2 regions of the Bacillus altaicus genome follow, and region 2 is predicted to be linked to the other one. Evidence: riboswitches for the same ligand, from Rfam matches in the RefSeq annotation. Region 2 holds a riboswitch; the other holds the start of a gene.
What was found. Region 2 has a riboswitch for S-adenosylmethionine ahead of ACE38F_RS12520 (hypothetical protein). Riboswitches for the same ligand answer to the same signal wherever they lie in the genome.

Region 1: linked by a shared signal. The riboswitch ahead of ACE38F_RS03955 (methionine ABC transporter ATP-binding protein) and the one ahead of ACE38F_RS12520 (hypothetical protein) in region 2 are both predicted to bind S-adenosylmethionine.

What each region holds. Positions count from the first base shown of each region.
Region 1 is NZ_CM143394.1:778,079-794,345, forward strand. Features, by position in the region: gene ACE38F_RS03910 (L-lactate dehydrogenase) at 244-1,194, shown strand; gene ACE38F_RS03915 (PTS transporter subunit IIC) at 1,217-2,230, shown strand; gene ACE38F_RS03920 (phosphatase PAP2 family protein) at 2,284-2,931, opposite strand; gene ACE38F_RS03925 (hypothetical protein) at 3,076-3,603, shown strand; gene ACE38F_RS03930 (arsenate reductase family protein) at 4,254-4,619, shown strand; gene gcvH (glycine cleavage system protein GcvH) at 4,661-5,044, shown strand; gene ACE38F_RS03940 (toprim domain-containing protein) at 5,621-5,965, shown strand; gene ACE38F_RS03945 (thioredoxin family protein) at 5,969-6,277, shown strand; gene ACE38F_RS03950 (hypothetical protein) at 6,430-6,774, shown strand; SAM riboswitch class I at 6,900-7,007, shown strand; gene ACE38F_RS03955 (methionine ABC transporter ATP-binding protein) at 7,186-8,211, shown strand; gene ACE38F_RS03960 (methionine ABC transporter permease) at 8,204-8,869, shown strand; gene metQ (methionine ABC transporter substrate-binding lipoprotein MetQ) at 8,893-9,705, shown strand; gene metQ (methionine ABC transporter substrate-binding lipoprotein MetQ) at 9,780-10,586, shown strand; gene sufC (Fe-S cluster assembly ATPase SufC) at 10,824-11,609, shown strand; gene sufD (Fe-S cluster assembly protein SufD) at 11,625-12,917, shown strand; gene sufS (cysteine desulfurase SufS) at 12,917-14,137, shown strand; gene sufU (Fe-S cluster assembly sulfur transfer protein SufU) at 14,127-14,558, shown strand; gene sufB (Fe-S cluster assembly protein SufB) at 14,607-16,004, shown strand.
Region 2 is NZ_CM143394.1:2,386,901-2,403,167, reverse strand. Features, by position in the region: gene ACE38F_RS12550 (phosphotransferase) at 715-1,644, shown strand; gene ACE38F_RS12545 (VOC family protein) at 1,689-2,036, shown strand; gene ACE38F_RS12540 (short-chain fatty acid transporter) at 2,320-3,666, shown strand; gene ACE38F_RS12535 (group-specific protein) at 3,707-4,060, opposite strand; gene ACE38F_RS12530 (NAD(P)H-dependent oxidoreductase) at 4,057-4,632, opposite strand; gene ACE38F_RS12525 (SWIM zinc finger family protein) at 4,655-5,044, opposite strand; gene ACE38F_RS12520 (hypothetical protein) at 5,309-5,629, opposite strand; SAM riboswitch class I at 5,668-5,766, opposite strand; gene ACE38F_RS12515 (hypothetical protein) at 5,887-6,078, shown strand; gene ACE38F_RS12510 (YwiC-like family protein) at 6,109-6,831, opposite strand; gene ACE38F_RS12505 (ECF transporter S component) at 7,016-7,717, opposite strand; gene ACE38F_RS12500 (ABC transporter ATP-binding protein) at 7,690-9,351, opposite strand; gene ACE38F_RS12495 (energy-coupling factor transporter transmembrane component T) at 9,324-10,202, opposite strand; gene ACE38F_RS12490 (DUF4430 domain-containing protein) at 10,231-11,076, opposite strand; gene ACE38F_RS12485 (DUF4430 domain-containing protein) at 11,201-12,976, opposite strand; gene rraA (ribonuclease E activity regulator RraA) at 13,372-13,857, opposite strand; gene ACE38F_RS12475 (endonuclease I family protein) at 14,139-14,987, opposite strand; gene ACE38F_RS12470 (hypothetical protein) at 15,491-15,847, opposite strand; gene ACE38F_RS12465 (5'-methylthioadenosine/S-adenosylhomocysteine nucleosidase) at 16,063-16,267, opposite strand, start outside.

The DNA.
Region 1 (16,267 bases), 1.6 Mb from region 2:
CGGGATGAAACGAGCGAATGGATTCGCTCGTTTTTTTGTTTGGTATATGTCAATAAATACATAATAAATATTTTTCCAGTTGTAACAAATATGACAAAAATTAAATATAACAATTCACAAAAAGGACAAAAACTTTGCTCAACATTTCACAAAGTATCCATGGTTTCTATTGTGAGAACCTCTATAATTAGGAGTGTAAAGAACCAAAGAAATAGACTACATAATCAATTGGGAGAGATTGCTATGAATAGAAACACAAGAAAAATTGCAATTATCGGTACTGGATTAGTTGGATCAAGCTGTGCGTATTCCATTGTAAACCAAGGGATTTGCGAAGAGCTATTGTTAATTGATATAAATCATGAACGTGCAGTTGGAGAAGCGATGGATTTATCGCACTGCATTAACTTTACAAATACAAGAACAAAAGTATATGCAGGAAGTTATGAAGACTGCAAAGATATGGACATTGTTATTATTACAGCAGGACCAGCGCCGAAGCCTGGACAAAGTCGTTTAGACACTTTAGGAGCAAGCGCTAAGATTATGGAAAGCATTGTTGGCGGCGTAATGGAAAGTGGATTTGATGGCATTTTCTTACTCGCATCGAACCCAGTTGACATTATTACATATCAAGTGTGGAAGCTATCTGGATTACCTAGAAATCGTGTGATTGGTACAGGTACATCACTAGATTCTTCTCGCTTAAGAACAATTTTATCTGAAATGTTACATGTAGACCCTCGTAGTATTCATGGGTATTCATTAGGAGAACATGGTGATTCTCAAATGGTTGCTTGGTCTCATGTAACTGTTGGTGGAAAATCAATTTTGCAAATTTTAGAGGAACAAAAAGAACGCTTAGGTGAAATAGATTTAGATGAAATTGTTGAGAAGACTGCGAAAGCTGGATGGGAAATTTATAAGCGCAAAGGAACTACTTATTACGGAATCGGAAATTCTCTAGCTTATATTGCTCGCTCAATTTTCAATGATGATCACCGTGTTATCGCTGTTTCAGCTATTTTAGATGGTGAATATGGCGAATACGATATTTGTACAGGAGTACCAGCAATTATTACTAGAGACGGTATAAGAGAAGTGGTAGAACTGAACTTATTAGAAGATGAAGAAAGCCGCTTTGCAAAATCAAACGATGTTTTACGCGATTATATGAAAACAATTGGTTACTAAATTATAGGAGAAGGTGAAACAAATGAAAGAATATATAATGTCTCGTGTGTTTAAAGCTTCTGCCGGAATCGCACAGGGTATTTTCGTATCCCTTGGAATTGGTTTACTGATCGAAAATATAGGAAGAATTGTTGATATCCCATTACTTATTACAATCGGAGTTGTTGCAAAATCACTTATGGCACCAGCAATTGGAGCCGGGATTGCCTTTATGCTCGGTGCAAACGGACTCGTAATTTTCTCAGCGATGGTAGCTGGAGCAATTGGAGCTGGTTCCATTTCAATTACTGAAGCTGGTCTCATCATTAAAACAGGTGAACCAATCGGTGCATTATTAACAGCGACTTTAGCAGTTTATATTGGTAAACGATTAAGTGGAAAAACTGCTTTAGATATGATGCTCGTTCCATTTGCAGCAATATTAGGTTCTGGTTTAGTCGGTATTTGGTTAGCTCAAAATATTAGCCCAGTTTTAAATACAGTTGGAGCATTCATTAAAGATAGTTCAGCTGGTAGCCCGTTTATCGCTTCTATCGTGATTGCTGTAGTTTGGGGATTGTTACTTATCTCTCCAGCTTCATCAGCTGCGTTAGCGATAGCGCTTAGCTTAGACGGTGTTGCAGGTGGTGCAGCACTTGCAGGATGTGTTGCTCAATTTATCGGATTCTCTGTTATTTCAGCGAAAGAGAATAATTTAGGTGGCATATTAGCTCAGGCACTTTGTACTCCAAAAGTACAGTTGCCGAACATTACTAAAAATCCAATGATTCTCATCCCAACTGTCGTCGCCAGTGCTATAGTGGGCCCAGTATCAGCATTAATTTTCCAACTGGAAGCAGGAAAAGAAATTGCAGGTCTTGGATTAAGCTCTCTTATCGCACCAATTAATTTAATTTCCAGCCAAGGGTGGGAAGTTGTCCCAGCGATGGTAATCACTTATATCATCATTCCAGTAGCTGTTTCTTATATACTGTACATTGCTCTTAAAAAAGCAGGTCGTATTCATTCTGGTGACATGACTGTACCACAATCTTAATTTGAAAATCTCCTTAATATAGAGAAAAGCAGACTGAAGCCACAGTCTGCTTTTTACATTTTTTGATTTTGTTTTACTGGAACACGTACGGTTTCTTTTGCTAATAACAACTGAACGCCGAAGTAAAGTACGCTTGCAAGCGTCATTCCAGAAATGGCGTCTACAAATGCATGCTGCTTCGTAAATAATGTTGATAAAATAATAAGCGTACCGAAGAAAGTAAGGATGTAATATTCCAAAGTATGCTGTTCTCTACGCTTAAAGGCAGCTAACATAATTACAAATGTCGTAAGGACATGAATGCTTGGGAAACAGTTTACTGGTTGATCAATACTATAAATATAGCGGACTAGTTCGGAAAATACATCTGTTCCAACGACGGTTGGGCGTGGTACAGTTGTCTGCCAAAAAAAGTAAATCGAAAAACAAGCAAGTTTTCCAAGAATTACACTACTTAAAGTGACATAATATTGCTTTCGATCAGCAAAACAGTAATAAATAAGTGCACCGTATAAGTATGGAAACCAAAGTAAGTAAGGAATAATAAATGCTTTCACAAATGGAATCCAATCATCTACTACAGTTGTGACATCTACTGCGTGAACAGTAGATTTATTTAATACGTCGTAAAGGGGACTTACGAGTACGAGTAGAAGTATATAACTTAACGGAAGAAGAGATGAAAGTTTAAATTTCTTCATGATAATCTCCTATGTTTTAGTAATGTAAATAAATTCAATTGATTATAATATAGAAAATCCAATTGGGCTATCGATTTTACTTACATTTTCTTGAATTCACCTTACATTTTTGTCACTTGACTTAAAAGAGGGGGAGGGTGCTATATGAAGCGTTCACTGTATTTCTTAGTTTTTATATTGTTATGCCTAGTGAGTACTGGGTGTGCAAAGGATAAAGAAGGAGAGAAATTAGAATACAACGGGAGAGCGCTCGTAATTGGAGTTGTTGGTGAAAAGCCGAAAGATACATTTAGAAATATAAAGTTTGAAAACGTGAAGTTAGAAGAGATGCAGGAGAAATCAGCAAAAGTTGATGGTTTTCTCGTCATGAAAGAATATTTTCAAGAAGCATCAAAGGAACAGTATACGGACTTATTTTTATCGTTAAAGAAGCCGGTGTTTTTTATTGGTTTACAAGATAGACCGTATTTGATTTTTACTGAAAAAGATTTAGATTTTGACAATGCTCCAAGGGATAGGGCAATGATGTATACGCAAGGTTTTGTGAATATAGGAAGACCCGAAGGACAATATTGGGGTATAGGATTATATAATGATACGGTTTCCAATCAAAATATTCATAATATGTATATAGTAGTATTTCAAACCATTTCGGACTATTTAAGTCGATGATGAAGGAGCCTGTAAAAGGGCTTCTTATTTTTAAAATAAAGTGAAACTTTAATCAGTGGGGGTTTTGTCCATCCCCCACTGATTATTAGCCTTCACCAATCGGGCTTTTACGGGCAGTTATCTCCCACCTAACTTCCTCGCATTCGCCGAATTTCGAGGTGGGAGTCTTACTGCCCGTTAATGCGGGGTAAACGTTTGTTTAAGATATATGTTCGGTATAGAAAATCATGTTTTCCAACGGTGATATAGAAAAACATGAGATTAATCAAACGTTTGTTTAAGAGGTATGTTCGGTATGGGAAAAGTCATATTTTTCAACGGTGGATGTAGAAAAATATGAAATTAATCAAACGTTTGTTTAAGGTATATGTTCGGTATGAAAGAATCTACGTATTCCAAAGGCTGATGTAGAAAAATATGAAATTAATCAAACGTTTGTTTAAGATATATGTTCGGCATGGAATGAGAAAAAAGTTTTAAAAAAATTATATATTTATTTTTTCTTAATAAATGGCGGAAAAATAAGAAAAATTAGCAGGATTATTAAAAATTATCACGAAATAAGTAAAAGTTTAGCGAATAATCGTTTGAAATAATAAAATGTTTTCTATATGATAAAGGTAAAGGTTAGTAAAAAAGTAGGTGAATTTATGACAGTAACATTTTATTCATATCCAAAGTGTGGCACATGTCAAAAAGCAAAGAAATGGTTTGAGGCAAACGATGTAGCATATGAGATGATTCATATTGTTGAAAATCCACCGTCAAAAGAAGATTTACGTAATTTACATGAGAAAAGTGAATTACCATTAAAAAAATTCTTTAATACAAGTGGAATGCGTTACCGCGAACTTGGTTTAAAAGATAAGTTAAAGGATGCAAGCGAAGACGAAATGTACGAGCTTTTAGCATCTGATGGCATGTTAATTAAACGTCCAATTGTAACAGATGGAACGAGTGTAACACTTGGTTTTAACGAAGAGCAGTTTGAAAGTGCGTGGAAAAAATACCAATAAGGTATTTTTACATAATTAATACATTCACTGGAGGTACAGTCATGAGCATTCCAAATAATTTACGTTACTCTGAAGAACACGAATGGGTAAAAACAGAAGGTAATGCGGTTGTTATCGGTATTACTCATTTTGCACAAGGTGAGTTAGGCGATATCGTATTCGTTGAACTTCCTGAAGTAGGTGCAACAATCCAAGCTGACGAGCCATTCGGAAGCGTAGAATCTGTTAAAACAGTTTCTGAATTATACGCACCTGTAAGTGGTAAAGTTGTAGCAGTAAACGAAGAATTAAGTGACCAACCAGAACTAGTTAACGAATCTCCATACGAGGGTGCATGGATGGTTAAAGTTGAACTTTCTGATGCAAGCCAAGTTGAGAAGTTATTAACTGCAGAAAAATATGCAGAAATGACAAACCAAGACTAATTATAGTCGAAGAAAAAGGACAGCCTTTGTGCTGTCCTTTTTTATGTTGTGTACATAATGAATTTAAAAACATATATATTAATTATTATATAGGAGAACGTTTTTCGTTGAGGATTTATGCCGATTTAGCCACCTCCTAGCCCTTCATGTCTAAGAACCTTCCGTACGAGAAGACAAAAGGCCTCTTCTGTACGAAAGAACCTTAGCCAACAGGGCTAAACAGTCGGTTCCGCTTTTCGTTATGATCCAGCTCCAGCGGCTAGATTGTTCGGTGGCTTCGCGTCTTCCTGCGAGGCAAAAAGCGCCTCTACGTCAGAAGCTCCATCCCCCTCACAATCTGAGCGAGCCGCTTGCGCTTTTCATTGTCCACCTCCAGCGGCTAGAACAGTCGGTCATTTCACTCCTTCACTTGAGGCAAAGAGCGCCTCTAGTTCAGGAGTTCCAATGCCCTCTTGTTCTGAACGAGCCGCTTCTGCTTTTCTTTTGCAAAAATAAACAGGAAACAACATGAAAATAACGAATATACTATATACTAAGTTAAAGGTTGTATAGTATATGGTGATCGGGTGATGACATATGATTTATGTGGAAAAAGTCATTATTGTAGAAGGTAAATCGGATAGAAGAAAGATTGAATCTATTATTCGTGAACCAGTGGAAATTGTTTGTACAAATGGTACAATTGGTTTGTCGAAAATGGATGAGCTCATTGATCAACTTTTTGATAAGGACGTATATGTGCTAGTGGATGCTGATGATGCAGGAGAAAAGTTAAGGAAACAATTCCGAAAAGAATTTCCGCAAGCAGAGCATATTTATATTGATCGCTCGTATCGCGAGGTGGCGACTGCACCTTCTTCACATTTAGCAAATGTATTATGGGGAGCTGACATTGACGTTTATACAGAATATTTACGGTAAGGAATGATAGAAGTGATTGATTGGACAGGTGCCGAAGCTACAGACCTAATAGGAAATGAAGAAAAAACAGTGTTATATGTGTATACACCAATGTGTGGAACATGCCAGTTAGCAAAGAAGATGTTAACGGTCGTCGAGATGACGATTGAAGATTTGAAAATTGGGATGTTAGATTTAAATTATGCCCCGCATTTAGCGAAAGAGTATGGGATAGAAAGTGTACCGTGTTTACTTGTTTTTGAAAATGGGACACTGATGAAGAAAATATATGCATTTCATTCGGTTGAATATTTATATACGGAATTAAAGTAGGCGGCAAAGTTTTTGCCGCCTCGACATATTTCTTGGGAAATATGTCGACATGCGTGATAGATACAGTATTTGTCGAGCGAAAGTAACAGGATTGCTCTTTAATAAGAGGGAATGGTATGTAATAGAAAGTGATATGAGGGATGTGGTTTAGGATGAAATTATATTCTTTGCTTCAATCATTTGTAAATTACGCTAATGGTCAATATCATTTAGAACCGCTTTTAAGGCAAGGAGAAAGAACTGTTAATTTTCGTTTTGGAGATGAATGCTGTTCGTTACAAATTTCAAGAGATTATATAGAACTTTTGAAAGAGGCGAGAGGAACGGAACAAATCGTTTGTTTAGAGGAAGAGGATGTACAAAAATTAGTGACTGGAAATATGAGGTTGCAAACGTTAATGAGTGATGGACGGGTACAATATTCTGGAACGTATCGAACGATGTTATTAGTTGAATCGATGTTTCATATATGTAAACCGATGTCAGTCGGGGCTTAAAATTCTGAAGTTTCTTTTTTTGCGGAAATTTCTGTTGACACGGCGTGTGGATATTGATACAATTCAATTCATAAAATATAGACAATTTCATAAATTTTAAATCAGACGAAAATTTAATCTGATTTCTCTTATTAAGAGAGGTGGAGGGACTGTGCCCTGTGAAGCCCGGCAACCGTCAACTTATGTTGAAATGGTGCCAATTCCTGCAAAGCAAATGCTTTGAGAGATGAGAGAGAGGGATAATGTTGTTATATACGCATATAAACCTTTCTGCTTCTCTAGAAGCGGAAAGGTTTTTTGTTGTTTGAATGCGGAGGATATTCAAATAATAAGAGGAGCTATAACGATGGACTACACGTATCAAAAATAAAAAAATGCGGAGTCTGTCCAAGCAAAAGAGGGGTGAGCATCATGATCTTATTAGAAAATGTAAAGAAAATATATAAGGCAAAAAGCGGTGATGTCACTGCTGTAGATAACGCCAACTTACAAATAGAGAAAGGCGAAATATTTGGTGTTATCGGATATAGTGGTGCTGGGAAAAGTTCGTTAATCAGATTATTTAATCAGTTAGAGAAACCAACTTCTGGCCAAATTACAATTGCGAATCGTGTGATTTCAGCGATTACTGGAAATGAACTTCGTAAGGCAAGACAAGAAATCGGAATGATTTTTCAGCATTTCAACTTACTTTGGTCACGAACTGTGCGTGAAAATATCGCATTCCCACTTGAAATTGCAGGTGTCGATAAGGCGGAGAGAAGAAAACGTGTCGATGAGTTAATTCATCTTGTTGGATTAGAGGGAAGAGGAGACGCGTACCCATCTCAGCTAAGTGGTGGACAAAAGCAGCGCGTCGGGATAGCAAGAGCGTTAGCAAATAATCCACAAGTACTTTTATGTGATGAAGCAACGTCAGCTCTTGATCCAGAAACAACGGATCAAATTTTAGATTTATTATTAGATATTAATAAGCGTCTCGGCTTAACCATTGTATTGATTACACATGAGATGCACGTTATTCGCAAAATTTGTAATCGTGTTGCTGTAATGGAGAGAGGGAAGATCGTAGAAACGGGTCCAGTACTTGACGTATTCCGTAATCCACAGCAAGACATTACAAAACGATTTGTACAGCAGTTAACTGATTCTGAAGATACGAATGAAACGATTGAAAGTTTAATAGAAAAGTATCCAGATGGAAAAGTAATTCGTTTGCAGTTTGTCGGTGAAGCGGTAGAAAGGCCGGTACTTCAAAGGTTAATGCAGCGTGGTGATATAGAAGTTAGCATTTTGCAAGGAAATATCGCACAAACGAATAACGGCTCTTACGGAAGTTTAGTCGTTCATTTAAATGGTGAAGAAACAGCGATCCAGCAAGCAATAGAAGGAATTCATCAAGATCAAGTAGAGCTGGAGGTGATTGCACATGGATAAGTTAATCGCAAATGTTGATTGGAATCAAATGTTAGAAGCAACTGGTGAAACGTTATATATGACGGCAATCGCAGCGCTTGCCACATTTGTTTTAGGACTTATTTTAGGACTATTACTCTTTATGACAGCGAAAGATAATTTATGGGAAAATAAAGCGATTAATACGGTGATTGGAGCGTTCGTAAACATTTTCCGTTCTATACCGTTCATCATTTTAATTATTTTATTAATCCCATTCACAAAGATTCTTCTTGGAACAATTCTCGGAGCGAGTGCAGCGCTGCCAGCTTTAATTATTGGAGCGGCACCATTTTACGCGAGAATGGTTGAAATCGCACTTCGTGAAATTGATAAAGGTGTAATTGAAGCTTCAAAAGCAATGGGAGCAAAAACAAGCACAATCATTTTGAAAGTATTAATTCCAGAAGCGTTACCGGCATTAGTATCTGGTATTACGGTAACGACAATTGCTTTAGTAGGCTATACGGCAATGGCAGGTGTTGTTGGTGCTGGTGGCCTTGGAACACTTGCTTATTTAGAAGGGTTCCAGCGAGGAAATAACGATGTAACAATCGTTGCGACAATTTGTGTATTACTAGTTGTATTTCTCATTCAGTGGATTGGTGATAGTTTAACGACTCGAATAGATAAAAGATAATGAAAAACAGGAGGGTATTTCAAATGAAAAAATTATTACTTACAGCACTTATTACAACTTCAATTTTTGGTCTAGCTGCTTGTGGTGGGAAAGATAAAGATGAAAAGAAACTAGTTGTTGGTGCTTCTAACGTACCTCATGCGGTTATTTTAGAAAAGGCAAAGCCATTACTTGAGAAAAAAGGAATTGAGTTAGAAATTAAAAAATTCCAGGACTACGTGTTACCGAATAAAGCGTTAGCGGATAAAGAATTAGATGCAAACTACTTCCAGCACATTCCGTATTTGGAAAAAGAAATTAAAGATAAAAAATATGATTTTGAAATAGCGGGGAAAATTCATTTAGAACCAATTGGCGTGTACTCTCAAAAATATAAAAGCTTAAAAGAACTTCCAGACGGGGCGACAATTATTATGAGTAATTCTGTTGCTGATCATGGACGTGGTTTAGCAATTTTACAAAAAGAAGGCGTTTTAAAAATTAAAGACGGAGTAGATCCAGTTAAAGCGACTCCGAAAGATATTGCAGATAATCCGAAAAATTTAAAGTTCAAAACGGATATTGAGCCGGGTTTATTACCACAAGTGTATAACAATAAAGAAGGCGATGCAGTTCTAATTAATTCTAACTATGCAATTGATGCGAAATTAAACCCAGAAAAGGATGCAATTGCAATTGAAGGTAGTGATTCTCCATATGCTAACATCGTAGCAGTTCGTAAAGGCGATAAAGATAAAAAAGAGATTAAAGCTCTTGTAGAAGTGCTGCATTCTAAAGAAATTGAAGATTTTATTAATAAAGAATATAAAGGGGCAGTTGTTCCTGTAAAAGAATAATCGTTTGAAGAAGGGCTGGTGTATGCCGGCTCTTTTTTCTAACTACATAACTATAGGGGAGAAGGGGACATCATATGAAAAAGATTATACTGTCAGTTGTTACAGCACTGTCTGTATTTACATTAGCCGCCTGCGGGGGGAAAGAGGAGAATAAGCTTGTTGTTGGTGCTTCTAACGTGCCGCACGCTGTTATTTTAGAGAAAGCACAACCGATATTAGAGAAAAAAGGTATTAAATTAGAGATTAAAAAATTCCAGGACTATGTGTTACCGAATAAAGCGTTAGCGGATAAAGAAATCGATGCAAATTATTTTCAACATATCCCTTATTTAGATAAAGAAATTCAAGAAAAAGGATATAAAATTGTAAACGCAGGAAAAATTCATTTAGAGCCAATGGGCATTTATTCTAAGAAATGTAAAAGCTTGAAAGATCTTCCAGATGGAGGAACGGTTATTATGAGTAATAACGTAGCTGAGCGTGGCCGTATGTTAGCGTTGTTGCAAAAAGGCGGCGTTATTAAATTAAAAGACGGTGTAGATGTTGTTAAAGCGACAGTAAAAGATGTTGTAGAAAACCCGAAAAATTTAAAGTTTAAAACAGATGTAGAACCTGGACTTTCACCGAAGCTGTACGAAAACAATGAAGGTGATGCTTTATTTATTAATTCAAACTACGCAATTGATGCGAAATTAAATCCAACAAAGGATGCAATCGCAATTGAAGGATCAGACTCTCCTTACGCAAATATTATCGCAGTTCGTAAAGGTGACGAGAAGAAAAAAGAAATTAAAGAGCTAGTAGAAGTGCTACATTCAAAAGAAATTCAAGATTTTATTAACAAAGAATATAAAGGTGCTGTACTTCCTGTGAACGAATAGGTGCTGGAAAGGGCTGGGAATAACCCAGTCCTTTTTTCTTTATATATATAAGAAGAAAGGTGTATCATAAGAGGATGTAAAGGAAATACTTATATACATTTGTGAAAAAATTGTTACATTTTCTTAGTGTTTGCGATATCATTTTATTTGCTATAAGATTAGAATGAGAATAAAATGAGAATATGAACGTTTTAGGAATTTTTAAAATGTATATAGAGGATTAATGGAGGTATTGAGATGGCTGGTTCTACATTAACGGTTAAAGACTTACACGTATCAATCGACGGTAAAGAAATTTTAAAAGGTGTAAACCTTGAAGTAAAAGGTGGAGAAATCCACGCAATTATGGGACCTAACGGAACAGGTAAATCAACTTTATCTTCTGCGATTATGGGTCACCCAAAGTATGAAGTAACAGAAGGTAGCATCATCATCGACGGTGAAGATGTATTAGAAATGGAAGTAGACGAGCGCGCACTAGCAGGTCTATTCTTAGCAATGCAATATCCAAGTGAAATTAGCGGAGTAACAAACGCTGACTTCTTACGTTCTGCAATTAATGCACGTCGTGAAGAAGGCGAAGAAATTTCTCTTATGAAATTTATCCGTACATTAGATAAAAACATGGAATTCCTAGAAATGGATCCAGAAATGGCACAACGTTACTTAAACGAAGGTTTCTCTGGCGGTGAGAAAAAACGTAATGAGATTCTTCAATTAATGATGATCGAGCCAAAAATTGCAATCTTAGATGAAATCGACTCAGGTCTTGATATCGATGCATTAAAAGTTGTATCTAAAGGTATTAACCAAATGCGCGGCGAAGAGTTCGGTTGCCTAATGATTACGCATTACCAACGTTTATTAAACTACATCACTCCAGACTTCGTTCACGTTATGATGAACGGTCGTATCGTTAAATCTGGTGGCCCTGAGCTTGCACAACGTCTAGAAGCTGAAGGTTACGACTGGATTAAAAAAGAATTAGGTATTGAAGACGAAACAGCAGAGCAAGAAGCGTAAGAGAGGAGCATAAACATGACAATCGGTACATTACCTTTCGATCAAGAAACAATCCGTCAGCGCGCAAGCGAAGTAAACGAAGCTGCTTGGTTGACTGAGTTCCGCTTACAAGCTCTTGCACAAGCAATTGAACTTCCAATGCCAACGCCTGATAAAACGAAAATTGAAAAATGGGACTTTATCGGAAAAGGCGACGCTGCTAAGCAAGAGCCTGTAAGTTCTTTAACAGAGCTTCCAGAAGCAGTGAAAAACTTAATCGATGAAAATAACAGCGTATTAGTACAACGTGCTGGTACAACTGCGTTCGTTTCTTTAGCAGACGAAGCGAAAGAAAAAGGTGTTATTTTTACAGACATCGTAACAGCTGCAACAGAGCATGCTGAACTAGTACAAAAGTACTTAATGAAAGACGGCGTGAAAGTAGACGAGCATCGTCTAACTGCACTTCATGCTGCATTAATCAACGGCGGTGCATTCGTATATGTTCCGAAAAACGTTGTTCTTGAAACTCCACTTCAAGCTGTATTCTTAGTAGACGGCGAAGAAGCTAACGTATATAACCACGTATTATTCGTAGCTGATGCGAACAGTACTGCAACATATGTAGAAAACTACGTTGCAAATGAAAATGCTAAAGGTATTGCAAATATCGTAGCAGAAGTAATCGTGGAACAAGGCGCACAAGTGAAATTCGGTGCGGTTGATCTATTAGCAAAAGACGTAACAACTTACGTTAACCGCCGTGGTATTGTTGGACGCGACGGCCGTATTGATTGGGCTCTAGGCCTTATGAATGACGGAAATACAATCTCAGAGAACGTTACGAACTTAATGGGCGACGGATCATATGCTGATACAAAAACAGTAACAATTGGCCGTGGTAACCAAACACAAAACTTTACAACTAAAGTTGTTCACTTCGGTAAACACTCTGAAGGTTGGATTTTAAAACACGGAGTACAAAAAGATAGTGCAACATCTATCTTTAATGGAATTGGTAAGATTGAACATGGTGCATCTAAATCAAATGCACAACAATCTTCTCGCGTTCTTATGTTAGACGAGAAAGCTCGCGGTGATGCAAACCCAATTCTTTTAATCGATGAAGATGATGTAATGGCAGGTCACGCAGCTTCAGTAGGCCGCGTAGATCCATACCAATTATACTACTTGATGAGCCGTGGGATTCCAAAACGCGAAGCAGAACGTTTAGTCATCCATGGATTCTTAGCACCTGTAGTAAATGAGCTTCCAATTGAAGGAGTAAAAGCACAGCTTGTTGAGGTAATTGAAAGGAAAGTTCGCTAATGAATATTCATGAAATACGCAAACAGTTTCCAATTCTTGATCAAAAAGTTAACGGCAAACAACTTGTTTATTTCGATAGTGCAGCAACTTCTCAAAAACCAATTCAAGTCATTGAAACGTTAGAACGTTATTATAAAGAATATAATTCTAACGTGCATCGCGGTGTTCATACGCTCGGTACGAAAGCTACCGACGCGTATGAAGGTGCACGTGAGAAAGTTCGCAAGTTTATTAATGCGAAATCAATGGAAGAGATTATTTTCACGCGCGGAACGACAACTGCATTAAATACAGTAGCAGCTAGCTATGGTCTTGATAATGTAAAAGAAGGCGATGAAATCGTCATCTCTTACATGGAGCACCATAGTAACATCATTCCGTGGCAACAAGTTGCGAAGAAAACTGGCGCAACTTTAAAATACCTTCCGCTTCAACTAGACGGTACAATTTCTTTAGAAGATGTTCGTCAAACAGTTACACCGAATACAAAAATCGTTTCTATTATGCACGTTTCTAACGTACTTGGAACGATTAACCCTGTAAAAGAAATCGGAGCAATCGCACACGAAAACGGTGCAATCATGATCGTTGATGGAGCACAAAGTGCACCTCATATGAAAGTGGATGTACAAGATTTAAACTGTGATTTCTACGCATTATCTGCTCATAAGATGTGCGGGCCAACAGGTGTCGGCGTATTATATGGTAAGAAAGAATTGCTAAACAATATGGAACCAATTGAATTTGGTGGTGAAATGATTGATTTCGTAGACTTACAAGAGTCTACTTGGAAAGAGCTTCCGTGGAAGTTCGAAGCAGGTACACCGATTATCGGTAATGCAATCGGACTTGGTGCGGCAATTGATTTCCTAGAAGAAATCGGTCTTCATAATATTGAAAAGCATGAACATGAATTAGCGCAATACGCTTTAGAGAGACTATCAGAAGTAGATGGCGTTACAATTTATGGTCCAAAGCATCGCGCTGGTCTAGTTACATTTAATATTGATGACGTACATCCTCACGATGTAGCAACTGTATTAGATGTAGAAGGCATTGCGGTTCGCGCAGGACATCACTGTGCACAACCGCTTATGAAGTGGCTGAAAGCTTCTTCTACAGCACGTGCGAGCTTCTATTTATATAATACAAAAGAAGAAATTGATACATTTGTTGAATCGCTAATCAAGACAAAGGAGTATTTCACAAATGTCATTTAATAATTTAGATACGTTATATCGTCAAGTTATTATGGATCATTACAAAAATCCTCGTAACCATGGCGTGTTAGAAGATAGTGTTACCGTTAACTTGAACAATCCAACTTGCGGCGATCGTATTCAACTTACGATGAAAGTAGAAGAGGGTATTGTACAAGAAGCGAAGTTTGAAGGCGAAGGATGTTCAATTTCAATGTCTTCAGCTTCAATGATGACACAAGCAGTAAAAGGAAAGAAAATTGAAGAGGCTCTTAAGCTTTCTAAAATTTTCTCTGACATGATGCTAGGAAAAGAGTACGATGACAGCATTGATTTAGGAGATATTGAAGCATTACAAGGCGTATGCAAGTTCCCGGCACGTATTAAATGTGCAACATTAGCGTGGAAAGCGTTAGAAAAGGGCTTAAACGAAGATAAGTAATGTTAAAGGTTCCTAAAAACGAGGTTATATAAGGAGGGACACACCAACATGGCGAAGCAACTGCCAGATATCGGCGATTATAAATATGGTTTCAAGGATAAAGACGTTTCGATTTTCCGTGCTGGACGCGGTTTAACAAAAGAGATCGTTGAAGAGATTTCACGTATGAAAGAAGAACCACAGTGGATGTTAGACTTCCGTTTAAAATCACTGGATAAGTTCTATGAAATGCCAATGCCACAATGGGGCGGCGACTTAAACGACTTAGATTTCGATGAAATTACGTACTACGTAAAACCATCTGAGAAATCTGAGAAGTCTTGGGATGAAGTACCTGAGGAAATTAAAGCGACATTTGATAAATTAGGTATTCCTGAAGCTGAGCAAAAATATTTAGCTGGTGTATCTGCACAGTACGAATCTGAAGTTGTATACCACAACATGAAAGAAGACCTAGAAGCTCTAGGAGTCGTATTCAAAGATACAGATAGCGCATTAAAAGAGAACGAAGATATTTTCCGCGAGCATTTCGGAAAAACAATCCCACCAACAGACAACAAATTCTCTGCATTAAACTCTGCAGTTTGGTCTGGTGGATCATTCATCTACGTTCCAAAAGGTATTAAAGTTGATACACCACTTCAAGCGTATTTCCGTATTAACTCTGAAAATATGGGACAATTCGAGCGTACGCTTATCATCGTAGACGAAGGCGCACACGTACACTACGTAGAAGGTTGTACAGCACCTGTTTACACAACTAACTCACTTCATAGTGCGGTAGTAGAAATCATCATTAAGAAAGATGCATATTGCCGTTATACAACAATCCAAAACTGGGCGAACAACGTATACAACCTAGTTACAAAACGTGCGGTTTGTGAAGAAAACGCAACGATGGAATGGATTGACGGTAACATCGGATCTAAATTAACGATGAAATACCCAGCAGTTATCTTAAAAGGCGAAGGCGCTCGTGGTTTAACATTATCTATCGCGATTGCTGGTAAAGGCCAACACCAAGATGCTGGTGCGAAAATGATTCACTTAGCACCAAACACATCTTCAACAATCGTTTCTAAATCGATTGCGAAGCATGGTGGTAAAGTAACTTACCGTGGTATCGTACAATTCGGACCAAAAGCGAAAAACTCTCGTTCTAACATCGAGTGTGACACGTTAATCATGGATAACCAATCTACATCTGATACAATTCCTTATAACGAAATCAAAAACGATTACGTTTCACTTGAGCACGAAGCGAAAGTGTCTAAAGTATCAGAAGAACAATTATTCTACCTAATGAGCCGCGGTATTTCTGAGCAAGAAGCTACAGAAATGATCGTAATGGGCTTCATCGAGCCATTCACTCGCGAACTTCCAATGGAATACGCAGTTGAAATGAACCGCCTAATCAAGTTTGAGATGGAAGGTTCTATCGGTTAAATAGAAATGCGGAGCCGACTGTTCAGACTCGTTGGCTAAGGTTCTTTCGCACAGAAGATGCTTTTTATCTTCTGGTGCGGAAGGTTCTTAGACATGAGGGTCTAGGAGGCGAAGCTGGACATATTTAAAAGTGGAAGCGGCTCGTCCAGAATGTGAGGAAGAAGCGAAGCCACCGAATATTCTAGCCGCTGGAACTGGATAATATATGAAGGAAGTGCCCTGCATAGCAGGGCGCTTTTTTATGTTGTGTGCAATTGCCGTTG
Region 2 (16,267 bases):
TACTGTACGATATTTAAAAGATCGCACATGGCTTTTACTTTGTGATAAGAACCATAATTTTGCCAAAACGGCTAGCTTATGGTTCTTTTTGTTTGCGGCAAACATATGCTTCCAGGATTTGAAGAATATTTTTAATATCGCTTTTAAATAAAGTCACGGTGTTTATAAAAAAGACGCGATGTTTTGTCCCTTTGGATCTGTTTATCTAAAGAGATGTTTTTATAGTGAAAAGAAGATCTGAACTGAAGGGCGGATTAAGGAACTGCTGAGTAGTAATAAAGTTACTCCACTAAAGGGCCAGATTGTTGAGGAACGTTTTCAGGCAATTAGATTATTCAAGTTTGAATAGATCATTAAGATTATGAAGGTTTTCACTTAAACTGATGGGGCAGTAATACTCAATTAAAAATAATGGTAAAGTTAGTGAAAAGAAGAAGGATTGAAAATCGTATAGATTCATTCATTTTAAGTTTTTGTGTGGCGAGGTATTTGAGAAGTAAGAATGATTTCATCAAAAAAACCATTGGAGCTCCAACCGGTTTTTATATGACTATTTTTCCAGACCCAATTTAACATCATAACAAATTATAAATAAACAATCTATACTTTTGGTTAGATTTTTTATATAGTTTGATTGACAGCAAAACCTAAAAAAAGGGGTGTTATTCATTGAGAATCATTTGTCACCTTGATCAATCTGATTTACAGGAGTATATGCAAAAAGTCTTTGGTACCAGTTATTTGGTTTCTAGTGTAACGAAAATGCATGGCGGTGCACAAAAGGTAGTCTATAAGATTGACTGCAGCAATGGATTTTCCTGCGTTCTGTATGTTTGGGATCTTACCATGAATTATTTTCAAGAAGAAATAGCGAACGGAGATATACATGAGCAATCCTATAGTAGTGATTTATTTGAATTAAATAACAAGTATTTAATCCAACAAGGAATTCAAACTCCCCTTCTATATGATCTGAATAAGGAAAGAAACCGTTATCCTTATGATTATGCTCTCGTTGAATATGTAAGTGGACAAAAGGCAGAAGTTTATTTTCAACATTCCGATTCATATGTTAAAGATAAAGTGTTTCAGCGGATAGGAGATATGCTGGCAGACATGCATGCCAACGAGAGACTTACTCATGGGAGAGCGAATCAAAGTGGGATCAACACGGAAAAATGTCATCACTTGCAAATGAAGAATGCAAAAAAAGATTTAGATTACGCATGCCAACATATTGACAGCATCCGGGCTAGTCATAGCAATCTACTCGATACATTGTACGAGCTTGAATCAAAAATCGAACCAAGAAGTCGTTATGGATTTATACATGGGGAACTCGGCCCTGATCATGTATTAATTAATGACAAACTAGAACCTTATTTGATTGATATCGAAGGAGCCGAGTTCTTTGATATTGAGCATGAGCACAGTTTTTTGCAGTTTCGATTTGGGGATTATTATCGATATTTAAAGAATGATACTCTCGACCCCAACAGGATGTTATTCTATCGATTCCATCATCATATATCCTTAACTTCAGGCGGGTTGAGATTGCTTCACAGAGGATTTCCGAATCAACAATTTGCAAAAGATCTAACCGATCACCATTCCCGTTGTGCACTGCGTTTTATTGAAGGTTGAACTTATGTCATTAAAAATTTAAAGATAGATAGGAGTTAAATACAATGATAAAAGGTTTCGGAGGAATATTTTGGAGAACTAAGAATCTTGATGTTATAAAAAAATGGTACAGTGAGGTGTTGAAGATTGAAATAGAAAATTGGAATGGGACTGTGATTAAACCCGAATTAGGAACTGAGACTATCTTTTCTTTCTTTGCCGAGAATGACAGTTATTTTCCTACAGAACAACAAGTGATGTTAAATTTCCAAGTACATAATCTAAACGAGACTATTCAGCATCTTGAACAAATTGGTGTACCTCTTGAAAAGAAAGAAGAGATTAGTGAATTTGGAAAGTTTATTTGGATTAAAGATCCTGAAGGTCGATTGATCGAACTTTGGGAGAAATAGCCCGTTGTAATCATTTGCTATTAAGCTAACGAGTGCTTTAGTTCAATAAAAAAAGTTGCCTCCTTTGAAGTGCACCTCCGATTATTAGACACAGTCTAACAATCGGAGGTGCACTTTTTTAATCTATCCAACTTAGTATAAGCCTATCCATTTATTAATAATATCGATCTATCAATAAATTACGACAACCACTCTTTGTTATCTGAATTTTCTATATATTAAAGGATATTACTCAAACAACCTCGAATATTGTAATAAACATACATAAGGAGGTTGATTTATTTTGTTTCGTTCATTTACAAATGGATGTGTTGCCTTAGTACAACGCTTCTTACCAGAACCGTTTATTTTATCATGCTTATTAACTGTTTTCGTTATCTTCTTCGGCATGTTTGCAACGCACCAAACACCCGTTGAAATGATTACGCATTGGGGCAATGGCATTTGGGGACTTCTTGCCTTTTCTATGCAAATGGCTCTTGTACTCGTGACAGGATCTGCATTAGCAAACGCTCCTCTTATTAAAAAAGGATTAACGAAAGCAGCGAAACTACCGAAAACAAATGGACAAGGTATTATTGCAATTTCAATCGTAAGTTTACTAGGAGCATACGTAAACTGGGGATTTGGTATTGTTGTATCTGTTTTATATGCAAAAGAAGTCGCAAGACAGTTAGAAGGATTAGATTATAGGTTAGCAATTGCTTCTTCTTACTCCGGATTTCTCATTTGGCATGCCGGTCTCTCTGCTTCTATCCCTCTTACATTAGCAACAGGCGGCGAAACGTTAATCAAAACGACAGCTGGAAGTATTAAAGAAGCGATTCCAATAACAGAAACGTTATTCTCACCATACGCTCTCGTTCCAGTTCTTATCTTTCTCGTTACGATGCCTCTTATTAACCGAGCAATGCATCCAGATGAAAAACATACAATTACTGTAGACCCTAGCGTGTTCCATGAAGAGGCTGCCGCTCAAGAAGTAGAGCAAAAAACATTCGCTGAAAAAATGGAAAATAGTATGTTTATTACACTTTGCATCGGATTATTAGGTCTTATTTATATTTTTAACTATTTTAGTACGAAAGGCTTTAACCTTACACTTGATATCGTTATTTTTATGTTATTAATTGCCGGTCTTATTTTCCACCGTACTCCGATTCAATATATTCGCGCTTTCTCTGACTCAACTAAGAGTGCTTCAGGCATTTTACTTCAGTTTCCGTTCTATGCTGGAATTATGGGGATGATGATTGGAGTAAATAGTGAAGGGCTTTCGCTTGGAGGAGCTATTTCTACTTTCTTTATTAGTATTTCAAATGAAACCACATTCCCGCTCTTTACATTTTTAAGTGCTGGCATTGTAAATATTTTCGTTCCATCTGGAGGCGGTCAATGGGCAGTGCAAGCACCAATTATGATTCCAGCTGGCGCTGAACTTGGTGTACCTGCTGCGAAAACAGCGATGGCAATTGCATGGGGCGATGCTTGGACAAATTTAATTCAACCTTTCTGGGCACTACCCGCATTAGCGATAGCTGGTTTAAGCGCTCGTGATATTATGGGATTTTGTGTTGTTAACTTACTATATGCAGGATTTATCATTAGTCTATGTTTCTTATTTATTTAAACGAAAAGCTAGTTTTATACTAGCTTTTTTATATAATAAATCATTCGTTATCTATACAGCTTATTACCTTTCTCCACTCTATCTCGGCATGATTTAATGCTTCATATGTAAACAAATCTTCACACACTTTTTCAATCATATGAGGATTGTTCTTAAGGAAATTCCACTGCAATACTTTAGGAAGAAAATATGTTTCATATTCTTTACTTCCCCTAATCACCTCATCAACTTCTCTTTCACAAATCCCTCTTATTAAATAATCATTTCTTAATTGTATTTGAATTTGTTTTAACGTTTCACTACACTTCTTCAATTGGACTAAACACTTAATATACGTACGAAAAAGTTCGTCATCATAATTGCAACACTTTATAATACGATCGATTTCATTCATAATGTACGAGCCTTTTCTTCTATTTGTAATAGCCATTTTTCACGCTTCTCTAGTTTACTCGTTTTCACAGATTGAAAAACTGACCGTTTTATATCGCGAATACCACAAAAACGTAAAACCCCTCGTTTCATCATAATCCAATCTGCTGATCGATATAATAGGGCCACGTACCATAACGGTGAGTCTAACGTATTAATAACCCACGCCTTCTTTCCTTTCAATAAGCCTTTCGGTAATGATCCCTCATATTTATAAGCAAATCCAGCTACAAAAATACGATCGATAAATCCTTTTAAAATAGCAGGCATGCCCCACCACCATATCGGATATATGAAAAGAAGAATATCCGCCTTCTGCACTAATTCTCTATATCGCTCCGTCTCTTCTTCATGTAATAAATCACGTCTTTTTTTCTCTTCATTAAATACAAGCACTGGATCAAATTGTTCTCTATACAAATCAAGTATTGTAACAGAATGATTTGTTTCCCCAAGTCCTTTTTGCACATGCTCTAAAATCGCCCCGTTTAAGCTTGAAGGATTAGGATGAGCGTATATAATTAGTACGTTCACTACAAAACAACTCCTTCTTTAGTTAAAGTTTCCCCTTCTTTAACATCTTCTCTACAATTCGCACATTTTTCGAACTTTGTAACAAACGATTTAATACTGTTAGTAACTCTTCTTTTTCTAAACCGTTCAGTTTCTCTTTAACCGTACTCTCACCAGCACCTTGAATATCATACACAACTGCCGCCATATGTTTACAATAATTTTCATAAGGACACTCGCAGCTACTTTCTGTAAAATCTTCAAGATCAATAATCACTTCATAGTTTCCTGCATTTCCAGTAACGAAAGCAAATACTTTCTTGTCGTGTATTTCAACATCTTCTACATGTCCCTCTTCATAATATTCATATCCTCTATCTATAATGTACTTTGGAATCGATTTCGTTATATCTTTTAATAAGTACGCATACATCACAACACCTCTTCCTTTAATTCCCTTTTGACTTCCAAAATACTGCATGTTATTCTAATAACTGTCAAGTAGCGAGTCTACGTGACAAAACGACTGACACCTATTCGGCGAAGGTGTCTCTTTTCATTTGCAGCCGATATGAAGTGCCTCTTTCAGGCACATTCAATCTTTGACACTACACACTCAACACCCATTCCCTTGTATCAGGCTGCTTTAGCAGTCTTTTACTCTACATACTTCGTTATTTCAAGACAAAAAGAGAGCCTAGCTCCCTTTTCCCGCTTTATAAAATACCCCTTTTTCAGCATAGCGATATTCATCATCAGCTAAAGTAATTTTCCCATCCAGTTTGAGTTCATCTAATAGTCTTGATAAATAAAATTGATGTAACATTTTTTTAGTGAATTTTCCTTCATGATGCGAAACGATATGTTCTTGAATATCTAACAATGATATTGGCTTATCTTGCTCTATCATATATTCATAAACTGTACTACGCAGTTTTACGTATTTTTCGAGTGTCACAGTACTTCGCAACCCCTTTCTTCTTATTATATGTTTTCGTAATCGGTTTTTTTGCAACAAAAAAACCTCTCCGATAAGAAGAAGTTACGTATATCTTCGTCTTATCTCCCAGAACAAATATGTTCTGCTGGAATTAGCACCTGCATCGCGGTTGCTGGGTTTCATCGGGCCAGTCCCTCCACCTCTCTGGATAAGAAAATATTCACTTTAAATTTAACTATACGTAATTTTATTATAATTGTCAAATAAATATAAAAATTATATTTTCTTCTTTATTGTTCATACTACAAAAAGATGTACAAAAGGAGGCTACTACGTTGAAAAAGAATGCTCGTGGATACGTACAAGATTCTTTTCAATCATTACAAGAAGCGAAACATTGTTTAGAAGATGCATTACAAACTGTTGAAGAAGATTTTAATCGTGCACGTATTGAACAATCCCTTTACGCTGTAGAACAAGCATTACAAAGATGCGATTATACCGTTCATATTTTAGAACAAGAATGAAAACTTCCCATCAAAAGATGGGAAGTTTTTCTAAATGGCATACTTCATCATTATTACCGTTATTATTAAAAAATATACAGAATTAACAATTTCTAAAATCCCTACTTTTAATATAGAAATCTTTTTGCCATACAACATAATGGCCCGAATTACACTTGGTACAAATATGAGTGAACACCATGGATTTATAGCAAATACAATTACCGTCAATACAATATGATATCCCCAACATATAAAACGATACTTCGAATTGTTTTTTTCACGAATCATCGTTTTCACATAAAACGTACTTCCTAAAAAATATAGAAATGAAATAAGCGCAATGAATAATGCTGTTCTATCAATAAATTTCATTGAGAAATAATAACTTATTAAACCACCCATACAGAACACTATAATCGCGCAAATGTCATTTAGTAATGCTCGTTCATTTTTTTGACGAGCGTAATACATATTTACAATAAACAATGGAATCATTAATACTGCGAATAAAAGAATTCGCCATTCATATAATAAAGAAATCATCCCAAATACGAATGCAATGCTAAAATAAACAATTGCAGCGTGTAGAAATTCTTTTTTTCGTCTTTGCCTTATGTACATAAGAAATGGATAAGTAGCTAGATAGATAAAGAACCAGGCTAAAAACAGTGGAATATGATAAAAAGTAGGTTTACCAAGTAATACACTTAATAGAAATGGTATGACAAGCATCGCCCATGCTCCATGTTGCTTCGGAATAACTAACGTCATTAACTATACACCTCCCTCTTGAAAATAGTTCTCACCTACTATTATACAAATAATTTCATATAATAACGGATATATATTGAATCTATTTTTTGACAATAAAAAATGCTCCTTACAATATGTAAGAAGCATGAAAGAGGCAAACGAATATGTAAGTCGCGACCCTACCTTATATGAGTATGCTTTTCTATGTCACGTTATGCTCATCTAATATACCGTATTTCTTTTTAAATCTTGTGAGGATCGTAATCCATGACGTGCTAAATAACAGAAGGAAAATAACATTCGATATCGCGTGACTAAGATCGAATGAAAAACTTGCGACATAGTAAGCAATAACTGTTTCCCACGTTGCTTCCTGTATAAAGCCAAGAAGTCCCCAAAAGTTCATAATCCAGCCAAATAGAAATCCAACGACAAATCCATATATGAGTCGTCCCCATAGTTTTTTCATCAAAAATGTATTTCGGAGTAATCCTGCTATAAACCCGATCATGCCCCAAGAGAACATTTGCCACGGAGTCCACGGACCTTGTCCTAAAAAAATGTTAGATACAATAGCCGCCGTTGCCCCAATCATAAAGCCAGTTTCACTCCCAAAAACAATTGCAGAAACGATAATGACAAAAGAAGTCGGTTGTACACTCGGTAAAATAGAAAATGGTACCCGGCTAACCGCTGCAATCGCCGCTAACACAGCAACGATAACAATTTCACGTGAAACAAACGCCTTCCTTTCAAAACGGACATAGAAAGGTAACATAATGATAGCTAATAAAAACAAACTACTTACCATGTAATACCCGTCCATAATAAGAGTCGTAAAGAGTAGTGTACATATTACAACGGCAAAAACAAATATTATAAATGCAACATATCGTTTGGACACGCTTCGTACACATCCTCCCACGTTAATGCAAATGGCAACTCTCTACGGATGAATCGGTTAATAGATGTTGTATAAAAGAAGTTACCACTAAAGAACTCTTTCGGTGCATCATTCATAATAACTTTCCCGTCAAATAACATCATACATTGATCAACGTATTTCGCTGCAAACTCAATATCATGCGTTGCCATTACAATTGTTGTACCTTCTTTTTGCAACTGTTTAAATAGCTCTCCTATTCTTTCCTTTTTCCATGGATCGAGTCCCTTTGTCGGCTCATCCAGTAATAATAAAGTTGGCTTTGATAATAACGTTGTACATAATGCGAGTAATTGTTGCTCTCCGCCGCTACAATCATGTGGATGGCGCTCTTTAAGTGAATCTAACCAGAACTTTTTCAACATTTCTTCTGCTATTACTTTTCCCTCTTCGCCATATAATTCATGGGCACGCTCATAAACCTCTTCCCATACTGTATCAAATGTAAAATGATAGTACGGATGTTGCGATACGTACCCTATACTTTTAAATCGTTCTTTCGAATCAATTTTATGTATCACTTTTCCATTCCACTTTACCTTACCTCTTCTAGCTTTTTGTAATCCTGCTAAAATCGTTAACAGTGTAGACTTCCCAGTTCCGTTTTTCCCAACTAGAGCTGTCCATTTTCCCTTTTCGATGTTCACTGTTAAATCTCGTAAAATAAGTGGACTATTTTTTTCATATTGAAAAGATATATGTTCTGCACTTAAAACTACTTCTTGCTTTTCACATTGTTCTACTTGCCCATTCCTATATGATATCGCTGAAAAATCATTCATTTTCATTTGCGCTTCGCGCACTGTAAATGGAATATCTTCTACATTCCACTCTAAAAACAATCTTGGAATTTGCGGAATGAATGGACGGAACTTTTCTACTTCCCACATGTTCGCTATCACACTTTTAGGAATATCATCGTAAACAATTTTCCCGTTATTCATACAAACGACACGAGTCGCTAGCGACATCACTTCATCTAAACGATGTTCACTTAAAACTATCGTAATTCCAAGTTCTTCATTAATACGTTTTAACAATCCTAAAAACTCTTTCGCAGCAATCGGATCTAGCTGCGCTGTCGGTTCATCCAGTAATAGTAGCTTCGGCTGCATGACTAATACTGCTGCTAAATTTACTAGTTGTTTTTGACCACCAGATAAAGTATGAACAGATTGATGTAACAAATCTTGAAATCCTAAAAAGCTAATAAGTTCCGCTATTCTTTTTTGAATAATATGTGATGGTAGCCCGATATTTTCTAACGAGAATGCTAATTCTTGAATAACTGTATCCATTACGAGCTGATTTTCTGGATTTTGAAATACCATCCCAATTTCTTGTGCAGATAATAAATCTGGTACATCTTCTAATAAAGCACCATCATAATATGTATGCCCAGAACGCGTGCCAATTGGAAGTAACTCCTTTTTGAAATGCTTCAATAAAGTTGTCTTCCCAGAGCCGGAACCACCAGCAAGTACTATAAATTCTCCTTTTTGAACAGAAAGAGAAATATGCTGTAACGCTTCTTCATTTTCATCAGCATATATAAATGATAAATTCTTTATTTCTGCATGCGCCACCATATCCATTCCCTTCCTTCCATCATAATTGGTAAACTAATAAACATCATAAATAGGAAAAACATCATTCCATCGTATTGCTGGAACAGTATTGATTCCACTTTCGGATAAATAATCAATTTCCCTCCGCCATAATAACTAAATATGAATGAAGCTATAAATAGAATACTTAAATAACTTAGTGTGTACAAATCACGTCTTTCCATTCTATATCGAATATATGTCGTACGCTTCGTTACACCAAATCCACGAGCTTGCATAGAATCTGCTGTTTGTAGTGCATCTTCTAACGAACAAACTAATAACACTTGCAGTAATTTCATTCCATTTTTTATACGCTCAATGAGTGAACCTGAATCTAATTGTACACCTTTCGTTTTTTGGACGAGTGTAATTTTCTTTAACCGCCTAATAAACAAAGGAACAAATCGCACTGTAATCATCGTTAACAATGCAACTTTCGGTGAAATTCTTGAAAACAAATATAAAAATTTATGACTCGAAATAATATCGTTATAAGAAGCAAATGTAAACATAATTGCAACTAATAATAATCCCATAACAAGTCCATACATACAAGCCTCAAGCTTAATCCGGCTATCTCCTAACCAAAATAACGTAGTCGCCCCTCTATGTGTTAATAAAGAATTAAATAAAATTACCATTAGAAAGAATACGATAGTACTCGGCAGCATGTTTCTTATTTTCTCGCCATTTCCTTGTACTATATTTAAGATTACTATTAGTATAATCGCTCCAATTAAAAAAAGAGGATGAAGACACATCATACATAGTATCATCACCCCAATATAATAGAAAAAATTCACAAAAGGATGTAAAGAAGAAAAGCTTATTTTCATAGTCCTTTACCGAAGATCCTTTCTTAATTTAGTATACATACACCCACTCGACTTTATCTCCAGGCTTAACTGTAACTACACCTGCGCTACGGTTCGGAAATGCACCGTTCACACGATATTTCCATCCACTATTATCATTTACATCTTTTTCATATAAGTTTTCAATACCTTTTACGTAAACATCTCCTTTAGAACCCATTGCATCAACATCTAATCCTGTGCCCTTTAACACACTATACACTGTGTCGCCTTCTTGTACATTAACCTTTTTTGCACCTAATAAGTACCCTTCATTTCCTTTTACTGAGATAGTAACTTGTTTTTCTTGCGGTTTTGGTACTGGTACTGGATCTGGTTTTGGCTTTGGTTCTGGATTTGGTTCTGGATTTGACTGTGGTGGAGCCGGCACAGTTACCTGTTGTTGCCCTTTATTCGGGTCTTCCTTTTGCTCCTGCTTCGGTGTTTCTTTCGGCTGATTAACAACCTTTGCTTCTTCTTTTACTTCTGGTGCTTTCGGTTGCTGAGGTTTCTCTTCTTGTACTTTTTGTTGTTCCGGTTGTTTATTTACAGCAGGCTGTTCCTTTGGTTTCTCTTCTTTCTTTACTTCAGGTTGTTCCTGCGCTTTTTCTTCTTTCGGTTTCTCTTCTACTTTTTGTTCTTGTTTATCTTTCTGCTCTTCTTGTGGTTTCTGTTCCGGTTCAGCTTGTTTCTCTTCCGGTTTCGGTACATCTTTTTGTGCTTCCTGTTTCGCTACTTCTTTTTGCTCTTCTTGCTTAGGTTCGGCCTTCTTCTCAGGTTTTACAGCCGTTTCTTCACATCCGGCTAATAATCCCAATGAAAGAACTAAAGAAATGAACCATTTCATCTTACTCATGCTGTCCCTCACCTTTCATAATAAAGTGAAACTTTAATGAGTGGAGATTTTGTTCATCTCCACTCATTATTAGCCCTCACCTTTTATAATAAAATTAGGAGCAAATGATTGCTCCTAATTTTTGTTAAGCTGCTTTACGTCTCCATAATACATATGCAGAAGCGATACATAATACACCCATACCTACTTCTGTAGCTGCACTATGAGAAGATGCTCCTGTTTGTGGTAATTGATTCTTATTCTTATTTGTTTCTTTATTAACTCGTTCGTTATCTACAACAACTTTTAGATTTTCATCTTTTGGTTGTTTTTGTAACTCTTCTTGTTGTTTCGGTTGTTCTACAACCTCTTTTTCTTCTACAGTTGGTTCTGGTTCCACAATTGGCTCTGGTTCTACAATTGGTTTCGTATCGATTTCATTCTCTACTACATTTGACCAATCATAAATCGATTTTCCAAGATCTTTAAACTGAAGTAAAGCTAAAAATGCTTGCTCTGTAGCCAGTCCGCTACCTTTTTGATCACTTGGTAACCATTTGAACTCACCATTTGGAAGCTGATATGACATTAAATTTTGTACTGCTTTATTAAGACGATTGTGATCTACATCTTTAACTAACGATAGTCCAATAACTGCTTGTGCAGTACTATTAGAATTCTCTTGTCCATCAGCGGCAAAACCACCATTACCTAACTGCTGCTTGTATAAGTAATCCACAGCTTTTTGAATAGCTGGCTTAACGTCTTGTTGTTCTTGATAAGGAGCTAATGCTGCTAATACCATACTTGTTACATCAACGTTACTAGCACTTTCTTTACTACTTGAACTATCATACGTCCAGCCACCGTCTGTATGCTGTGACTGTAAAAGTGCTTGTACTAAAGCAGCTCGATTCCATTTTGCTTCGGCCGGAACCTCATATTTCTTTGTATCTAATGCAAGTAATGTAAATGCGTATCCTGTAACGGAATTCACTTTATCTGATTCAAATAAATTTTGTACTAAATTTTGTCCCTCTACCTTTGTAGGATCTACATTCATTGCATTCATCATAATAATCGTTCTAGCTAAATCTGTTGCTGAAAAACGATTTAAACGCTTCTTAACTTTTTCAGCTACTGGCTTAACATAGTTTATTTTCGTTTCAAGTGGAACATTTACACCTGAACGAGCAAGTCCAATCGCAACCCAATCACTACCAATTCCATCTTGTAACATCTTTTCTGACGTTTTAGAAATCGCTTCGTTTAATTGTGCGGCTGGAATTTCGACTTTCTCTTGCTTTGGTTGTTCTGTTGTTTTATCTTCTAGTTTTGGTTCTTCTGGTTTACCATCTGGCTTTTCTGTTTTTGGCTCTTCTGGTTTTGGTTCCTCTGGTTTACCATCTGGTTTTTCTGGTTTCGGTTCTTCTGGTTTCGGTTCCTCTACCTTTGGCTCTTCTACAGTTTTACAAGTGCCAAATTTATCTAACGTTTGTTGCAATGTTTCTTGACTCATATTGCTCCAGTCTGCGACGTAACGAAATGCAACAACATCCCCAGACTCTAATTTATAACTATCCGCCCCAACTTCTGCAGATTTGTCATTTACATCATACAACCAACCGCTCGTTGCTCCGGCCATTAATCCATCGATGCCCTTTATATACGTTCCAAATGACATACTTTCAGATGTTACTTTGTCACCCATGACTTTTTGTAGCAAACTAAAAGCTGTTTCTCCATCTTCAATGGAAACTTCTTTCGGACATAACATAATTCCTTTTTGTGATTCACCAATAATTGCAAGTTTCGCTGTCTTTCCTTCAGCAAACGTAATATGTACTGTATTCGCAAAAGAAACAAATACAAGTGCCACTGCCATTAATGATGTAAGCAGCCATTTCTTTAACATTGCCATCCCAAAATCCCCTCCCTTTACTAACATTTACACAAAAAAAGACCCTTTAAGGGTATGCGGTTGACACTCTCTTTTTGTAAGTGTCGAACAAAAATGTACAACACCTCCTACCCGCATTAACGAGCAGTAAGACCCCCACCTCAAATTCAACGAAAGCAAAGAAGTTAGGTGGGGATCAACTGCCCGTAAATGCCCGATTGGTGAAGGCTAATAATCAGTGGGGATGAACAAAATCCCCACTGATTAAAGTTTCACTTTATCGTAAAACGATAAACCTATACATTCTGCAAATTTTGATTTTCTGTATTATTTTACTATTGACAAAGAATTTTGTCCATGCTTTATCGGATTTATTTTCTAAGAATAATAGCTTAATAGCCTTCCATTAATAGAAGTCATCCCTCACTATGTAAGCTTTTATCACTAACAATAATTCCATCTTCATCTACATAAACATATTCATTCGGTTTCCATTCAACTTCACCAAATTGCAATGGAATATTTCTTTCTCCTTTTCCTTCTTTTACACTTCTATTTGGCATCGTCCCTAACGCTAAAATACCAATATTAATATTTTTTAGCTCCATAGAATCACGAACATATCCATTTACAATAATTCCTGCTAAGTTTCTTTCTTCCGCAATAGCTGCTAAATTATCACCAAGTAACGCACAATTTTTAGAAGCTCCACCATCAACAACTAATACTGTTCCTTCTGGCAGTGTTTGTAACCCCTCTTTTACTAGTACATTATCATCCTTCACTTTTACTGTTGCGATTTTCCCATAGAATTGTTCTTTCTTCCCATAAGATTGAAAAGACTGGCGACATATTTGTAATTCCTGTTCAAATTCATCACATAGATCCGTAGTTTTCCACATCTCTTTCCCTCTTTTCTTTTCCTTTTATATTACATATTCTTGGATTTTTTTCGTTTCCCTGTCTAATGTTGCAATAATTTGCATGTGCGGTGAACGCTATATACAAATGAAGGAAAATAAAGCTTACCACTTGAAACTATTGCTTTAAGTAAAAAGCTTTATTATAATCTATTCCACTCCTATGAAAACCATTTATTCTAGCATAAATATAAGAAGGGATTGATCATAATGATCCATCCCTTCTGTCAAAGTATAATGCCACTAAAAATTCTTTAAAAATCTTAGTTCCAAATTTTATTTACCCATTCAGGATGATCAATAAAAGGATTGCGATTATGTTGATATTTTGTAAAAATCACTTCATTACGCTTTCGCTCTAAATCATCGACAGGGTCTTGTTCATTCCATTTTAGTAAAACAGATAGTTTCCCCATGTATGGATCTTTGTTGTTATTCACCTTTTCATTTAGTTCTAAGTCTATTTCGCCGTTGTCTCCTTCGTAACGAACAGCCATGTAAAACAGCATTCTAGCGATATCTCCTTTTACACTATCACGAGGTTCCCAAGAATCACTATCATATTTACATTCTGTCGCTTCCGAATGATTCATACCACCATTATCAAAATCCAGATTTCCACGTGAACTATTTACAGATACATCTGTCGCTCTTAAATGATGCAGATCTGTTCCTGGTCCTGCAGCCGTTCCAAAATCACCGTGTGATTTTGCCCAAACATGCTCTCGGTTCCAGTTATCAACTCCTGAACCATTCGTAAATTTCCCTTGCGAACGCCCCGTATATAAGAGCAACACATTATTTTTATTATTTGGATCTTCATCAGTATCTCTTAGCGCTTCCCAAACCGCACTGTATGATATCTTTGTATGATTATCAATAACATTATGAAGTTCCTTCTTTAATTCTAAACCCGTTTTTCCTATAGCGTTATTATAATATGTATCGTCATAGTTTTTTACAGTAATCTCTTGTGCTGAAAACGTATCTACTTGTGGAGATGCAGAAACTACTTCACCATGTATGATCTCTATGAATGATAGAGATGCAGAAACTAAAATAAAAAATGAAGATAGTGTAACCATAGCAAGTTTTGTGTTTCGGAACTTCATATACCCATTTCCCCTTTAAAATATAATTTGAAGTCATTCACTAAAAATGTTCTCCCTAAAACTACGAAAACGTTTAAAACTCCATTCCCCTTCTCTTTTTATTTAATACAAAACCCTATTCAGTCTGTATCATTTCCACACTTTTGGTTTATCTACTTTTCAAAAAAATTCACTTTTCACAAGGAATATCCTTCTCTAGTAAAGATTATTAAACTATTCTTTACAATTAAAAAGTAGTTTAATGTTAACTTATAAATTTCGATTTTTTTATGCAATTATGCATATTTAATAAATTGTTCAAAAAACATTTTGAATAAAAATCATTCAAAGAAAACCGTGCAACAAAACAGATAGAGTCTAGGACAGAAATAGTACAAATCAAGATAATAGCTCGACTTTTCCTTTTTCCATAACTGTCTTTATTTTTTGTGTAAAACTCTTCTTCCTCTGAAGAATAAGTACAAAAATAGATTGGATACCATGTAGGCACCAATCTATTTTAATTAAAGAAACTGTGTTAATTCTGCATTCACAACACGTTGTGCAGTAATAATAACACTTTCAGCTGTTATTCCATAAACACTATATAGTCCACCAGGTTGATTAGGAACAATTTGAACTTCATATTCAAATGCTTGTCCAAAAGCAGGATGAACTAAACTTAGAGTTTCAATAGTAGAAGCATTAGAATTCACATTGAAATTCACCTGTTCAATTAATACTATTGAACCGTCAAGTCTAAAAACTCTAGCTACTCCAGTAAGTGGGCCAGCAGTACGGTTAAGGATTTTCACCCTAACTCTATTTGCATTAGCAGGTTGATTTCCCAAGTTTTCAATAGGACCTGTAGTAAAAGCCATATTACATTCACCTCCATTATATTATTACAATATTCAATGTTATACATTAATGCTATAAACTAATTACTCAATTTATTTTAAATAAAAAAGCTCATTTCTTATCTTTTCAAATAAGAAACAAGCTTTTCTTTTCCAACTACTAATCCTAATATAGGTCTATCTGTCTCGAAAACTTTTGGAGTTACTTGACGTTTATGATAAGAATAGTACTATCTTTATTTATTTGGCACCGAATCTATATACTTTTTAACTACTTCATATACATATTCTTGATTTGCCGCTGCGGTATTTGGGTTGTATTTTCCGCCGTTTGTTTTATTGTTAGATAATACTCGAATTCCTAAGAATGGTACGTCATAAGCTTTCGCGATTTGGGCTGCGGCAGCACCTTCCATTTCTTCTACAGATGTACCGTATTTT